Regions from separate parts of the Bradyrhizobium sp. ISRA436 genome, predicted to be linked through region 2. Evidence: riboswitches for the same ligand, from Rfam matches in the RefSeq annotation. Region 2 holds a riboswitch; the other holds the start of a gene.
What was found. A riboswitch is a leader RNA that binds a small molecule or an ion and turns the genes downstream of it on or off. The one in region 2 is predicted to bind cobalamin.
Positions count from the first base shown of each region.

Region 1: linked by a shared signal. The riboswitch ahead of MTX23_RS35510 (TonB-dependent receptor) and the one ahead of MTX23_RS03855 (TonB-dependent siderophore receptor) in region 2 are both predicted to bind cobalamin.

Region 1 covers NZ_CP094520.1:129,161-137,199, forward strand. Annotated here, with positions in the region: gene MTX23_RS35485 (TonB-dependent receptor) at 1-1,210, shown strand, start outside; gene MTX23_RS35490 (energy transducer TonB) at 1,235-1,984, opposite strand; gene exbD (TonB system transport protein ExbD) at 1,981-2,406, opposite strand; gene exbB (tonB-system energizer ExbB) at 2,411-3,226, opposite strand; gene MTX23_RS35505 (hypothetical protein) at 3,514-3,768, opposite strand; cobalamin riboswitch at 4,340-4,540, shown strand; gene MTX23_RS35510 (TonB-dependent receptor) at 4,814-6,931, shown strand; gene MTX23_RS35515 (PepSY domain-containing protein) at 6,934-8,039, shown strand, end outside.
Region 2 covers NZ_CP094519.1:816,633-824,671, forward strand. Annotated here, with positions in the region: gene cobD (threonine-phosphate decarboxylase CobD) at 1-861, opposite strand, end outside; gene cbiB (adenosylcobinamide-phosphate synthase CbiB) at 874-1,815, opposite strand; gene cobU (bifunctional adenosylcobinamide kinase/adenosylcobinamide-phosphate guanylyltransferase) at 1,943-2,446, shown strand; gene bluB (5,6-dimethylbenzimidazole synthase) at 2,574-3,206, shown strand; gene MTX23_RS03840 (hypothetical protein) at 3,281-3,571, shown strand; gene MTX23_RS03845 (CbtB-domain containing protein) at 3,574-3,759, shown strand; gene MTX23_RS03850 (CbtA family protein) at 3,770-4,519, shown strand; cobalamin riboswitch at 4,597-4,795, shown strand; gene MTX23_RS03855 (TonB-dependent siderophore receptor) at 4,902-7,169, shown strand; gene MTX23_RS03860 (PepSY domain-containing protein) at 7,172-8,039, shown strand, end outside.

The DNA.
Region 1 (8,039 bases), on a different replicon from region 2:
TGTGTCGCCGCTCGCGGGCGGCATCTTCGGCGTGGAGGGACAGTTCGACGTCGTGCAGGCAACCTTCACCGACGGCACCAACGTGCCGCGCATTCCGCCGATGCGCGCCGGTGGCGGCATCTACTGGCACAACGACAATTGGTCCACGAGGCTGCACTACCTGCATGCGTTCAGGCAAAACAACTTTGCAGAGTTCGATACGCCGACCGACGGCTACGACCTGCTCAAGCTTCAGATTGAGCACCGGCAGCGATGGCGGACGTCGGCTTGGGGGCCGGTCGAAGTTGCAACGGGCCTGATCGGCGACAATCTGCTGAACGCTAACATCCGCAACTCCGTGCAATTCCACAAGGACGAGATCCTGCTGCCCGGCAGAACCTTCAAGCTGTTCCTCAACGTGAAGTACGGGGCCAACGCGCCGGCCGATGCCCCGATCGGCGCGGTGCGCGGGCAGGACGCGATGGCCTTCTTCACCAAGGCGGCGCCCGCGCCGGCGTGGAGCTGGGGCGGCTTCTATGGCGGCGGCCATGTCGGCTACGCCTGGGGTACGGCAAAGACCCATGCCGGCTTCATCGAAACCGCGACAGAGACGCCGCTGTTCGGCAACACATCGGTCGCAAGCCTCGATCATGCGGGCATCGGCATCCAGGCCGGCTACGACTGGACTGCGGGCCGTATGGTCGCAGGCATCGAGGGCAATTTCACTTACGGAAACCAACGCGGCAGCTCGGCGACCACGTGCCCGGGCGCGGTCTGCAATCCGGCGCTGGCCCCGCTCGACGCGCCGATGTCGGCCGATCTTTCCTATCGGTTCGACTGGCTCGCAACCGTGCGTGGCCGCATCGGCGTGGCGGTCACCCCGGAGACCCTCGCCTATGTCTCAGCCGGCGTTCCCTTCGGCACGGTCACGGCTTCCGGATCAGTGTCGGGCACGACCGCTGCCGGCGTCGGCTTCACGACACCTTACAGCGTGGACCGATTCCGCTTTGGCTGGGCCGTCGGCGCCGGCATCGAAACCAGGTTGACCGGCAACTGGACCGCAACGATCGACTACCAGCACTCCGATCTCGGAGCGTTCCGCGCGACGCCGACCTTGCCCGACAGCGCGGTGACGTTGGTGGATACCGACGCGCGGGTCAGGACCGATGCCGTGCGCGTCGGCGTCAACTACCGCTTCGGTGCCGGCGATCGTGTCTTCGCGACGAATTGACAGCTCTGTCGCGCTCGACCGCTGCTATTTGACCGTGAAGCGGATCGGCAGTTTCACCGCCACCGATTGGCCTGCGAACGTATCGGGCGGCGCAGGAAACGGCTGCGCACGCTGCAGCAAGGCGATGGCTTCGCCGTCGAGGGCACTCGAGCCGGAGCTTTGTGTGACCTGCGCATCGCTGACCAGCCCCTTGCGGTCCAGCATGAACCGGACCTGCGTGATCCCCTGTTCGTGCCGGGAACGTGCGGCTTCCGGATAGCGCTTGTTGCGCTCAATAGCCGCGAGGATCTGCGAACGCCAAGTGACGATCGCCTGCTCGGCCTTGCGGTCGGGCCGTCCCTGCGTAGGCGCGGCGGCCACCGGCGCGACGCGGTCTGCAACCGCAGCCGGGGCCGTGGTAGCGGCTGCAGCCTGCTGCTCGGGCACGGCTTCGGGCTGGGCCTTGGTTGGCGCATCGACGGCGGCGTCGGGATTCTGGGCCGGCGGTAGCTCCGGCGTGTCGTCCGGCACCGGCGTGTCGGGCTTCGCCTCTGGCCGGGCCTCGGCAAGCGTCTGCTCGGGACCGGGCGCAACGTCCGTGGGCGTCGTCAAGGGCGCGGCCGACACTGGTGCAAGATCCACCACGACCGCGCCGGAGGGTTCGGCCGGCTCAAGATACTCGGGCTCGCGCCATGCCACTAGGGATGCCGCGAGACCGCCGTACAGCGTGATCACGACAAGGCCGGAGAATGTCCAGCGCCTCAGATCCGAGACGTCTTCCGCAAGATCCGTCACGGCGCGGCCGACTGCTCCACGCCGACCAGCGCCACTTTCAGGTAGCCGGCCGTCCGCAGTCCATTCATGACTTGCATGACCTCGCCGTAGGGAACCGTCTTGTCGGCGCGCAGGAAGATCCGGCTGTCCTTCTGGCCCTGGGTTGCGGCATCGAGTGCCGCGGTGAGCACGGCGCGGCTCACCGTCGCCTCGCCGACCGACAGCGAGAGATCGGGCCTCACCGTGAGATACACCGGCTTGTCCGGACGCGGATGCGGCTGCGCGTTCGAGGCCGGCAGGTCCACGGCGACATCGACGGTGGTAAGCGGCGCCGCCACCATGAAGATGATGAGCAACACGAGAATGACGTCGATGAACGGCGTCACGTTGATGTCATTGACCTCGGCGAGCTCGGTGCCGGACTGGCTGAGATTGACCGCCACCGGATCACTCCGCGGCCGCGAGGTGCGGTCGTGGCACGATAATCGTGCCACTATCGAGATCGCGGCCTGCGAGCCGCGCGATCTCCGCAACCCCGTCACCGAGCAGCGCCCGGTAGGCAGCGGTCTGGCGGGCGAAAAGATTGTAGATCACCACCGCCGGAATCGCCGCGACGAGCCCGAGCGCGGTCGCTAGCAACGCCTCGGCGATTCCGGGCGCCACCACCGCGAGATTGGTGGTCTGCGATTTCGAGATGCCTATGAAGCTGTTCATGATGCCCCAGACCGTGCCAAACAGGCCGACGAAGGGCCCGGTCGCACCGATGGTCGCCAGCACGCCCGTGCCGAACGCGATGCGCCGGCCGGCGGCGGCCTCGATCTGCTGCAGTCGCGACAGGATGCGGGCCTTGATCCCATCCCTATCCATACGATCGGTGCTGAGCTTCAACTCTGCGACGGCGCCATCGAGCAGGCGCGCCACCGGCCCCGCGGGCACTGTCCGCACCGCCTCTTCGACGCTCCTGGCCGCCGCGAGCTCACGCAGCGCGCGTCTCACGTTTCGGCGTGCATTGAACAGCTCAATCGTCTTGGACAGCCAGACCGTGCAGGTCACAAGAGTGGCAAACGCAAGTCCGACCATGACGGCCTTCACGATAAGGTCGGCCTGCACGAACATACCCCAGGGACTGAGGTCACGAGGCAGGATGGCGCTTGCGATTGCCGCGCCTTCGGACGAACCTTGTGCGAAGGCAGGTCCCGCGAACCCGGCCAAACAATGCAAGAAGACCGACAGGCCAACGGCACCGGTCCGAGGCACCCTCATCGGCACAGTGGAACGAGCGCCACGGCGCGGGCTTGTACACAACTGCATCGAATCGGCCTTCCCCTATTGCGATTACGCTTATGCTCCGGCATGTAGCATACGCTACATCTTGCTGCAAATGCTAAGATCACAACGAGGATTGCGGCGCTTGGCGCGATGCGGGCCATTTTAACAGGACCGGTGATGTGCAAACTTGGTTGCGGGGAGGCACGACACGGGGCCTTCGACTCGTCGAAAAACGTATTCCGCAATTGGCGGCATACAAGCCTGCCCTCCGAAGGCTGATGTCAAATGTCCCAACGGTCGTCGCCGATCCATTTCTGTGCATAGCGGCCGGTACGTGAGACGGCGAAAGCGTCGTTGTCGCTCTTCAGCAGCACCATGTGATCGGCGAGGCGCCCGAGGCCGCCCAGCAGCACGTCTTCATAGCGGGGAAGATTTTCGCCGGGCTTGAGCGCAGCCTGCCATTTGCGCCGCAGGACCGGCACGTCCTCGAACATCCTCGTATTTGATTCCACGGCTTGCTTCTTGGCAGCACCCATCACACATCCCCCGAGACCCAGGCTTCCAGCCCGGGCGGTATCAAATCCAGTTCAGCTTAATTCGCTGTAAAGGATGGACGTGGGCTGCACAGAGCAGTCGATTGCGACAATCTTAAATCAGCTAATGGTTAGCGCGAGTATGACCGATGCGCGAAAGAGTTGTGCGCACGCGAGAATCTCGTGCGATATTGATAAGGACGGGTACTGTCCTCACTCGTCTTACGAAGCTTCTCTTGCTATGGGGCGTCGATGGACACGGCACTCGACGCGGCTGTGCTCCTGTACGTCCTCATCAACAGCATGCTGCAAGATCACGACCCGTGATCGTCCGGATGAAACAGGATGCAGGAAATCCTCGGCGCGGGGCGAGAATTCGACGCAAATAGATTTGCAGTTTGATGGTGAAAAACTTCGAAGGAACGTTCTTGTCGCGTATTTACCCGCGGAGTTTTCATCCGTTACCCGCGCCTGGCTGATGTTTGTCCGATTCGTACCAACTATTCCGCTCGGTGGGTCTGTGCAATCAACTACAGGCCTGTCAGAGAGGGGATTGACTCCGCACCTCGCGAACCTCTAAGTGACGACCGACGGTTCCCCTCACGGGGATCAAAAGGGAATGCGGTGCGGGGATTTTCCCCTCATGCCGCAGCTGCCCCCGCAACTGTAAGCGGCGAATCTTTCGTCATAGGCCACTGGGACACTCGGTCCTGGGAAGGCGACGCAAGGTTAGGACCCGCGAGCCAGGAGACCTGCCGTCAGCCGTGGTCACACGCGAAAATGTCGGTCGGGGAGTACAGACATTGCTTTCACCTTGCGTAGGTCCGACTACGTCCAGGTAAGACCTTGTTCGCTGTGACGTGCCACTACGTCATGCCGAGGTCTACTCGTGTTTCCCATTATGCCAAGGCGGCTGCGCGCCGGCCTGCTCGCTCACAGCTTCCTTCTTCCAGCTCTGCCGCTCGGGATTTGCCCTGCCAAGGCACAACAAGCCCAGTCGGTTCAAACCCTGCCGCCGGTTACGGTCAGTCCGCCCCAAAAACCTGCGGTGAGGCCCGCCCATCCCGATGGCAAGCGTTCAGCCACGGCCTCACGATCGCAGTCAAGGCCCGCGGCAACGCCTCGCGCAGCACCGACGGCCGCAGCCTCGGACGGCTCGCCTTCGACGCTGAAGCTAGATCACCAGAACACCAGCGGGAGCCGCCTGAACCTCACGCCGCTGCAGACACCTGCCAGCGTTGAGACGATTACGTCCCAGACCATCGAGGATCGCGGCCAGCATAACGTCACCGATGCGGTGGCCCAGAACGCAGCGGGCTTTACCGCGAGCCCCGCCCCCGGCAACGGCGGTCTATCCTTCAGTACCCGCGGTTTCGCCGGCAGCAATTCGGTGATGACGCTGTACGATGGCACGCGCCTATATGTCGGCGCCGGAACCGTGACGTTTCCGTTTGATACCTGGTCGGCGGAGCGCATCGAGGTGATGCGCGGGCCAGCCTCGGTGCTCTATGGCGAAGGTGCCATCGGCGGCATCATCAATGTGATCCCGAAGAAGCCGATCGCAACGACCTACAACGATGCCGAAGCCTCGCTCGACAGCAACATGACGCGACGCGTTGCAGTGGACAGCGGCGGCGCGATCAATCCCAACGTATCCTATCGCCTCGCGGCGACTGGCAACATGTCAGACGGCTGGGTCGATCGTGACAAGACATCCAATCTGGCGATCTCCGCAGCGGTCCGGGTGCAGGCCGCCGACAATCTCGCATTCACTCTGTCCGAGGACTACGGCAATCGAAGTCCGTCGCGCTATTTCGGAACGCCGCTGATCAATGGCAGCATCAACGATGCGCTGCGGTTCAAGAATTACAACGTCCTCGACAGCGCGATTCACTATGAGGACAACTGGACCCAGTTCAAGACCGAATGGAACGTCGCGGACGGCGTTACGGTCCATGACACGCTTTACTACCTGACCAGCCATCGGCACTGGCGTAACGTCGAGAGCTATGCGTGGAATCCCTCGACCCAACTCATCACGCGTACCAACTATATCAACATCTTCCATGACCAGGAGCAGGCCGGCAACCGGATGGACGCGACGTTTCGCGGCCGTGTGCTCGGCCTTGCCAACGAGTTCGTCGCTGGTTTCGATATAAACAGGATCGCCTTCACTCACACCAACAATTCGCCCTACGGCGGAACATCCTCGGTCAGCGTCGATGCCGTCGACCTCGGCTATTTTTCTGCCACGACGACGCCGACCACTCCTGGTTACAATGCTATTGCCAATCAATACGCGCTGTTCGCCGAAGACCGACTGTCGCTAACCGACAAACTGTCCCTCGTGAGCGGTGTGCGGTTTGACCGGCCAGAGGTCGACCGCACCGACTACAAAACACCTGCGAACAGTTTCGACACCTCGCTGTCTGGCACAAGCTGGCGCACGGGCGCGGTGTACACGCCGATCCCAAACCTGGCGTTTTACGGGCAATATGCGACGGCCGTCGATCCCGTCACAAACCTGATTTCGTTGGCCGCCAGTCAGAAGACTTTCCAGCTCGCCACCGGCAAACAAATCGAAGCCGGGGTCAAGCAATCGTTCTGGGGCGGTCGCGGCGAGTGGGCGCTGGCCGGCTATCAGATCGTCAAGAACAATCTTCTGGTCCCCAACTCCAGCAATCCTGCCGGTCTCGCATTGCAGGTCGGCCAGCATTCGTCGCGCGGGGTCGAGGCCTCGATCGGTCTTGCCCTGAATGACGGCTGGCGGGTCGACGCCAATCTCGCGCTGCTGCAGGCAAGATACGACAATTTCAGCCAGATGGTGAGCGGCAAGATCGTCAGCTACGCCGGCAATATTCCCAAGAACGTGCCGGAGCAGGTATCGAACGTCTGGGTCACCTGGGACTTCGCCCCCGACTGGTCCATCTATGGCGGCGTTCAGATCGTCGGCCCGACCTTTTCGGACGACGCCAATACCCTCCGGCGTCCCGGCTATGCAGTCGTCAATGGCGGGGTACGCTGGAAGCCGGATGCGCGGACCACCGTCGCCTTCCGACTCTATAACCTGTTCGACACTGTCTATGCGACCTCGGCGCCTTATGCCGGGCAATGGTTGTTGGGGATGCCGCGCACGGCGGAATTGTCCCTCAATGTGAAGTTCTGATCATGCACCGGGCGTTGATCCGCCGGGGACGGCGATGGCTCTACGTTACCCATCGCTGGATCGGCATTGCGACCTGCCTGTTGTTCGCGATGTGGTTCGTCTCGGGAATCGTCATGATGTACGTGGCGTTCCCGCAGTTCACCGATCGCGAGCGCTGGGGGGCACTGCCCGAGATCGCCTGGGACCACGTGCGCGTGGCGCCCGATCGGGCCATGGCGATCGCCGGTATCGCGCATTATCCGCGTGATCTCCGTCTCGTCATGCTGGATGATAGGCCGGTGTATTGCCTCCTCGATTGGAACGGGACGCGTAAAACCATTTCGGCCGCAGACGGTCGCCAGATCGAGACTATCGCGCCGGCAGAGGCCTTGGCGATCGCCAGCCATCATCCGAATGCGACGCATCCGCAGATGATCGGCACAATCCTTCGCGATCAGTGGAGCGTCACCGCGCGCTACGATCCCCTGCGACCGCTTCTTCTGGTGTCGCTCGGGGACGCCGCCGGAACCGAGCTCTATCTCTCGGCGCGAACCGGAGAATTGGCGCTCGATACAACACGACGAGAGCGGTTTTGGAACTGGCTCGGCGCGATTCCGCACTGGATCTATCCCACGGTTCTCCGACGGGACGGTGCAACCTGGCGGCAGGTGGTGCTATGGATCTCCGGCACTTGCCTGATCGTCGCGGTGACCGGTTTCTGGATCGGTGTCCTGCGGGTGCGGTTGCGCCCTCGCTATGCCCGGGGCACCGTCACCCCCTATCGCGGCTGGATGGCCTGGCATCACATCGCCGGGCTGATCGGTGGCCTGTTCGTCCTGACCTGGATGTTCAGCGGTTGGTTATCGCTCAATCCGGGCGAGTATGTTTCGGCCCGAGGCCCGACCCAAGACATGGCCGTCCGCTATGCCGCGCACGACCTCCCGCAGATCGCCGCGACATTTTCATCGATGCTGCCGGGGGCGGTTGAAGCACGCTTCGTCTGGCTCGGCGGTCGCCCGCTCATGGTCCTCACCGATCGCGATGGCCGCGAGACCACGGCCGATCCGGCGAGCGGCGCTGCGATGACGCTTTCCGATGAGGAGATTTTCGCCGCCACCAGCCGTTTGTT
Region 2 (8,039 bases):
CCCGCGCGCCAGCTTCTCCTGCGCGGCCAGGGCGTCGCCGGTCTCGTAGAGCCGGAACAGGGGCGTGCCGCCGACCAATGTCCAGCCCTGCGATTGGACCATCGCATCGAGCCTGAGGCAATCGCTCGCCAGACGCGTCGACGTCGCCATTTTCCACGCATTGTCGCGCAACGCGCGCCGGCCGATAGCAATCGCGGCACCCGACACCGGCCATGGGCCGGCCATCGCCGCAAGCGCTGCAATCTCCCGCTCGCCGCCAATCGCGAAGCCGAGCCGCAGGCCGGCGAGCCCGTAGAATTTTCCGAACGAACGCAGGATCAGGAGTCCCTCGCGCCCAGCCTCTGATGCAAGCGACAGGCCGGGAACGGCGTCGGCGAAACTCTCGTCGATCACGAGCCGGCCGACGCGCGGCAGCAGCGCCAGCAACTCGCCGCTACCGCGACGTCTTCCGTCCGGATTGTTAGGATTGACGACCACGGCGAGATCGGCACCCGCGAGCGCTTCGAGATCGGACACCTCGGTGACGTCCCAGCTGGAGGCCGAAAGAACTGCGGCGTACTCATTATACGTCGGCGCAAGTATGCGCGCCCGGCCGTTAGACGACACATGCGGCAGCAACTGAATGGCGGCTTGCGCACCACCCAGCGCCACGATCGGCGCATCGGTGGCGTAGGCGTATCGTGCCGCGTCACAGAGCGATTCGATGTCGGTCCGCGACGGCAACGCGCTCCACAGTCGCGGCTCTACGTCGAGCGAGGGATAGGGCTGCCGGTTGATCCCGGTCGACAGGTCGATCCAGTCCTCCGGCCGGCCACCGAAACGTCGCTGCGCGACATCAAGATTTCCGCCATGCTCAGGCATCGAGCCGCTCCCTCACACGAAAGCCAGGATCGCGAGCGCGCCCGTCAACAGCAGCATGGCGCGACGATAGAGTTTCAGTCCCCGGCGGATGTCGGTGGCGCCGGGATCGTGCGCCGCTTCGTTCAGCCAGGGCTCGTTCGCCGTGCTGCCGTGGTAGATGCGCGGACCGCTGAGCCGTACGCGGAGCGCGCCGGCCATGGCGGCTTCCGGCCAGCCGGCGTTCGGCGAGCGATGGCGGCTCGCGTCTCGCAACATGCATGACCACGCCTGCGCGGGCCGCGGAGCGAGCAGCACGAACATCAGGCCGGTGAGGCGCGCCGGGATGAGATTGGCGAGATCGTCGATGCGGGCCGCGGCCCAGCCAAAAGCCTCGTGCCGCGCGGTGCGGTGGCCGATCATGGAATCGAGCGTGTTGATCGCCTTGTAGCCGACAATGCCGGGCAGCCCGAACAGCGCGCCCCAAAACATCGGCGCGACGATGCCGTCGGACGCATTCTCGGCCAGGCTCTCGATCGTCGCGCGCGCAATGCCGGCATCATCAAGCGTTGCGGGATCGCGTCCGACGATGCGCGAAACCGCCGCACGCGCACCGGCAACATCGCCGGATTCGAGCGGACTTGCGACCGCAGCGACATGGTCGTGAAGCGAGCGCAAGGCAACCAGCGGCCATGCCAGAATTCCGACCAGGACAATGCGGGTCCAGCCAGTGGGGAGCACGATCTCAATCGCCCAAGCGAGTCCCGCTGCCGCCGCGATCACCAGAGTTGCGGCCGCGATACCTGCCGCGCGACGCAGCGCGGGCGGAGCAGATGTCCGGTTCCAGCCGGTGTCGACGGCGCTGATCAGCCGGCCAAGCCAGGTCACGGGATGGCCGACGCGCGCGAACAGCCACGCCGGCCAGCCGATCAGAGCATCCACAACCATGGCCACCGCCATCGCTCCCGCAAAGCTCACGCACCATCTCCCGCCTCGACCTCTCCTGATGCGCAAGACCCCGCGTGAGCGCAAGCCCTGCGCGACCGATTTCGGCTTTGTCTTTCACCGCGTTTGGTGATTAGTGCTGGCCCGACAGGAGATCATGATGGCCGTCATTCTGATAACGGGCGGAGCTCGATCGGGAAAAAGCCGGCGCGCCGAGCTCCGCGCGCGCTCGTTTTCCGGGCAGCCCGTTTATATTGCCACGGCAGAAGCCCTCGATGCGGAGATGGTTGAGCGCATCGCGAGCCACCGCGCGCGGCGAGGCAACGACTGGATCGAACGGGAGGTGCCGCTCGACCTCGTCGAGGCACTGGTCGAGACCGACGGTGGCGCCGCTAGGCTTATCGATTGCCTCACGCTGTGGCTCTCAAACCTCCTTCATGCGGAGCGCGACTGGTCACGGGAGATTGATCGCCTTGCTGCCGCGCTGCCGCGCCAGCACAGCCCTGTCGTCATGGTGACCAACGAGGTCGGCCTCGGCATCGTGCCCGACAATGCGCTCGCGCGGGCCTTTCGCGATGCTGCCGGCCTCATGAATCAGACCATTGCCGGCGTGGCAGACGAGGTGGAATTTGTCGTGGCAGGCTTGCCGATGAAGCTCAAATGAGGCATCGCATCGCGCCTCGCAAAAGCCCGGCGTGCCCGATCGGTGATATGCTTGGTGCGTTCGCGCGGCTTGGCAGGATCACAATCCCGCTGCTGGCTGCTCTCCTCAAGACCGGACGACGATCCTGATGATCTCATTCGACGATACGTTTCGCCGGCAACTGCACGAATTGTTCGTGTGGCGCCGCGACGTGCGACGTTTTCGACGAGATCCGCTGCCGGCCGGCACCCTGGAGCGGCTGATCGAGACGGCCTGCCTGTCGCCGTCGGTCGGGCTGAGCCAGCCGTGGCGGTTCGTCATCGTCGAGGACAAGCCGAGGCGCAGCGCGGTGATCGAGGACTTCAGGGCTTGCAATGCAGATGCCCTGCAATCCTATTCGGGTGAGCGCGCAGCAAAGTATGCGGCGCTCAAGCTGTCGGGCCTGGAGGAGGCGCCGGGCCATCTGGCCGTATTTGCGGAAAAGACGAGCAGCATTGGTTCGGGCCTCGGACGCGCGACGATGCCCGAAACCACCGAATATTCGGTCGTCGCTGCCATCTGCTCGATGTGGCTTGCTGCCCGTGCGGAAGGCATTGGGCTGGGCTGGGTGTCGATCCTCAATCCAGCGCGCGTTAACGACATTCTCGAGGTGCCGGAGTCCTGGAAGTTCATCGGCTATCTCTGTATCGGTTATCCCGAGGCAGAATGTGACCGGCCGGAGCTCGAACAGGCGAAGTGGGAATCGCGACGAAGCTCGGGCGAGTTCACTGTTCGACGCTGAGATCCTGCTTCGAGGCCACGACACTGTTCTCGCCAGTGGAGATGCACTAAGATGCCCGACCGAGGAGACCTCCCATGGACGGCGGTGTTTGTTGGCGCGACGACATCGCGTCCCTGGTCTTCCCGATCCGGGAGCATGCCGCAATCTGCGCAGTCCATCGGGGAGCGTTCCGGACACTGCTCCGCACGGATCCGACGCCGGATGCCTGCCTCGGCTATTTCGAACGCTTCGAAAATGCATTCAGAGCGGCGGCGAGTGCCAAGATTGCACGCAAGCGCGTTCCGGCGGGCACCAATTTGCATCTTACTAGTCGCGACATCGCTCGAAAGCTGCTAGAAGGCGGTCACATCGAACGCGGAGAATAGCCATGAGCCAGTCCCAGGTCACGCATTTGCCGGTCGCCGCCGGCCAGCAGGTGGGACGGCTCACCCAATCCCTGATGGCGATGATGCTCGGCTTGTTCATTGTTGGGGTTGTCGGGTTCTCGCATATCGACGTGATCCACAACGCCGCGCACGACGTGCGCCATTCGAACGCGTTCCCCTGCCACTGATTGGGGTGGCATGAGTACCTTTCGCGCGATTGTGTTTTCGTCGGTCATTGCCGGTTTCATCGTTGGTCTGATCGTCACGGTCGCGCAGCAGTTCGGTACGGTGCCGCTGATATTAAGAGCCGAAGTCTTCGAGACGGCGGCGGAGCACCAGCATGAGGCCGCTGCAGGGGCGCAGCAGGCGGCCGCTGGCCACGATCACGCGGATCACGATCACGGCGCAGCGGCATGGGAGCCGCGGGACGGATTGGAGCGCAACGCCTACACGGCTGCCGCGAACATCCTGACCGCGATCGGCTTTTCGCTTCTGCTCGGCGGCTTTTTTGCGGTCCGCAGCGGCGCGACCGGCGAGCCGACCTCATGGCACCAGGGGTTGATGTGGGGGCTGGCAGGTTTTGCCGTGTTTACGATTGCCCCAGGGCTTGGGTTGCCACCCGAATTGCCGGGTGTGCCCGCGGCTCCGCTGCTCTCGCGTCAGATTTGGTGGGTGACGTCGGCGCTGGCGACTGCCGCGGGCCTCGGGCTGATCGTCTTTCGGCGGTCCATCGCGGCCGCAATCGCGGGCGTGATCCTGATCATGTTACCCCACTTGATCGGCGCGCCCGAGCTGGAGCACGTCGAGACGAACGTTCCAGCCTCGCTGTCCCATCAGTTTGTGGTCGCGGTCACACTAACGAGCCTGCTCTTTTGGTCCATGTTGGGGAGTCTGACGAGCGTCGCGTTTGCTTATTTCGACCGCTCCGGCCATTTGCGTGACTCGTGACTGAAGTGAAGCGCGCGTCATGTCGGCGCGCATGACAATCCAGCAATCACGTTGAATTGACAGTTGGGTTATGAGCTCTTATTCGCTTCGCTGACGGTTCTCCTTCGGGAGATCAAAAGGGAATGCGGTGCGGGCGTCAGCCCAAGGCCGCAGCTGTCCCCGCAACTGTAAACGGCGAGCCTTTCGTCAATGTGCCACTGGGCCAAGCTGCCCGGGAAGGCGTCGACAGGCGATAACCCGTGAGCCAGGAGACCTGCCGTCAGTCGTGGTCACACGCGAGCACATCGGGCGGGGGCGTCCTGGTGGGGGGTTGGCGCATTGCCTTTCGGGTATGCGGTGTCCGCGTTCGCGGTGACGTGCCACGTTAACCGCGAGTCTTTTCATGTCCGGATCTTCCTCCATCGCGCTTGGATGGCGCCTTGGCCTCGTTTGCTCATTGTCATCGCTGCTGTTGCCGGCTGAAGGCTGGGCGCAGACCGCTCCGTCAACCAGGCTGGATCCGATCGAGGTCTCGCCTCCCGCCGCCGCAAAGCCGAAGCGTTTTGTGCGAAACAGCACCGTCGCCGCGCGGTCGCGGCCGAGGCCGGCAACAAATCCGGGAGCGCACGGGACATCGGAATCAGCCGCGTCGTCCGCATGGGCATCACCGACGCTCAATGCCACCAAGCCGGAGGGAACTGGCAGCCGCCTCAATCTCACGCCGCTGCAGACGCCAGCCAGTGTCGAGGTCATCTCGTCGGAGACCGTCGCCGAACGCGGTCAGCATAATGTGATCGATGCCGTCACTCAGAACGCGGCCGGCTTCATCGCAACGCCCGCTCCCGGCAATGGCGGCCTGTCGTTCAGCACCCGCGGCTTCGCCGGCAGCAATTCGGTGATGACGTTGTATGACGGCACGCGCTTCTATATCGGCTCCGGAACCCTGACGTTCCCATACGACACCTGGTCGACGCAACGCATCGAGGTGCTGCGCGGTCCGGCCTCGGTGCTGTACGGCGAAGGCGCGATCGGCGGCGTCATCAACGTGATCCCGAAAAAGCCGCTCGCGACGCCCTACAACGAAGCCGAGGTCTCGCTCGACAGCAACATGACGCGGCGGCTTGCGGTCGACAGCACCGGTCCGATCAATCCCAATGTATCGTACCGCGTCAATGCCACCGGCAACATGTCGGACGGCTGGGTCGATCGCGACAAGACCTCGAATGCGGTGGTCTCCGCCGCTGTGCGGGTGCAGGCGTCCGACAATCTCGTCTTCACGCTCTCCGAGGACTATGGCGACCGCAGCCCGTCGCGCTATTTCGGCACGCCGCTGATCAACGGCACAATCCGGGATGCGCTGCGCTTCAAGAACTACAACGCCTCGGACAGCACCATCCGCTATCAGGACAGCTGGACCCAGTTCAAGACCGAATGGGACGTCGCCGACGGCGTAAAGGCCAACAATACGCTCTATTATCTGACCAGCGAGCGGCACTGGCGCGACATCGAAAACTACACCTGGAACCCGAAGACGCAGCTGATCGATCGCTCCAGCTATATCGAAATCTTCCACGACCAGAAGCAGCTCGGCAACCGGATGGACACGACCTTCAGCGGGCACATCGTCGGCCTCGCGAACCAGTTCGTTGCCGGGTTCGACGTCAACCGGATCGACTTCACCCACACCAACAACTCGCCCTATGGCGGTGCGTCGTCGGTGAATCCTTATGTCTTCGATCCCGGATCGTTCTTCGCGACAACGACGGCGACCGCGCCGGGCTTCAACGCGATCGTCAATCAATACGCGCTGTTCGCCGAGGACCGGCTCTCGCTGACCAATCAGTTGTCACTCGTCACTGGCGTCCGGTATGATCGTCCCGAAGTCGATCGCACCGATGACAAGGTGCCATCGAACAGCTTCGACGTTTCGCTGTCGGGCACCAGCTGGCGCGCCGGCCTCGTGTATGAGCCGATCAAGAACCTCGCGTTCTATGGTCAATATGCGGTCGGCGTCGATCCCGTCACCAATCTCATCTCGCTGCCGACCACGCAAAAGACCTTCCAGCTCGCCACCGGCAAGCAGACCGAGATCGGGGTCAAGCAGTCGTTTTGGGGCGGCCGCGGCGAATGGACGTTGGCTGCCTATGAAATCGTCAAGACCGGCCTGACGATTCCCGATCCAAGCAATCCCACCGGCCTGGCGCTGCAGATCGGCCAGCAATCATCCCGCGGGATCGAGGGATCGATCGGGCTCGCGCTGAACGACGGCTGGCGCCTCGACACCAACCTAGCGCTGCTGCGCGCCAGATACGACAACAACAGCCAGGTGGTCGGCGGGAGGATCGTGAGCTATGACGGCAATCTTCCGGTCAACGTGCCGCAGCAGGTCTCCAACATCTGGCTCACCTGGGACTTCGCGCCCAACTGGTCGGTCTATGGCGGCGTGCAATTCGTTGGTCAGATGTACTCCGATCTTGCCAACACCCAGTTGCGGCCGGGCTACAACGTGGTCAACGGTGGTATCAGGTGGAAGCCCGATGACCGCACCACAGTCGCGTTTCGTGTCTACAATCTGTTCGACAAGGTTTACGCGGTGACCTCGAACGGTACAGGGCAGTGGCTCCTGGGCATGCCGCGCACCGCGGAACTGTCCGTCAACTTGAAGTTCTGAGCATGCGCAGCGCGTTGATCCGGCGCGGACGGCGATGGCTCTATGTCATCCATCGCTGGATCGGCATCGCGACATGCCTGCTGTTCGCGATGTGGTTCATCTCCGGCCTTGTGATGATGTACGTGGCCTTTCCGCGCCTCACCGACCGGGAGCGCCTCGCCGCGCTTCCCGTCATTGCCTGGAACAAGGTGCAGATCGCACCGGATCGCGCCATGGCGATCGCAGGTATGGAGCATTATCCGCGCGACCTGCGCCTCTCGATGATGTCTGACATGCCGATCTATCGGGTGACCGGGTGGGGGCAGCACCCGATCACCATTTCAGCAACCGATGGCAGCGTCATTGACCGGATCACGGCGGACCAGGCCCTTGCGATTGCCGGCCATCACCCTCATGCGGCGCAGCCGCATTTGCTCGACACCGTGACGCGCGATCAATGGTCCGTCACGGTGCGGTTCGATCCCTTGCGGCCGTTCTATCTGATCGCGCTCGGCGATCGTGACGGCACCGAGCTTTACGTCTCGTCCCGCACCGGCGAGATCGCGCTCGACACGACGCGGCAGGAGCGCGTCTGGAACTGGCCCGGCGCGATCCCGCACTGGATCTATCCGACTGTCCTGCGCAAGGACGGTCCGCTGTGGCGGCAGGTCGTGCTGTGGATCTCAGGCATATGCCTCGTCGTGGCGGTCACCGGCTTCTGGATCGGCATTCTCCGGCTGCGGCTGACGCGCCGTTACGCGCGCCGCGCCGTCTCGCCGTATCGCGGCTGGATGGCCTCGCACCACATCGCCGGCCTGATCGGCGGCATCTTTGTGTTCACCTGGATGTTCAGCGGCTGGCTGTCGCTCAATCCCGGAGAGGCATTCTCCC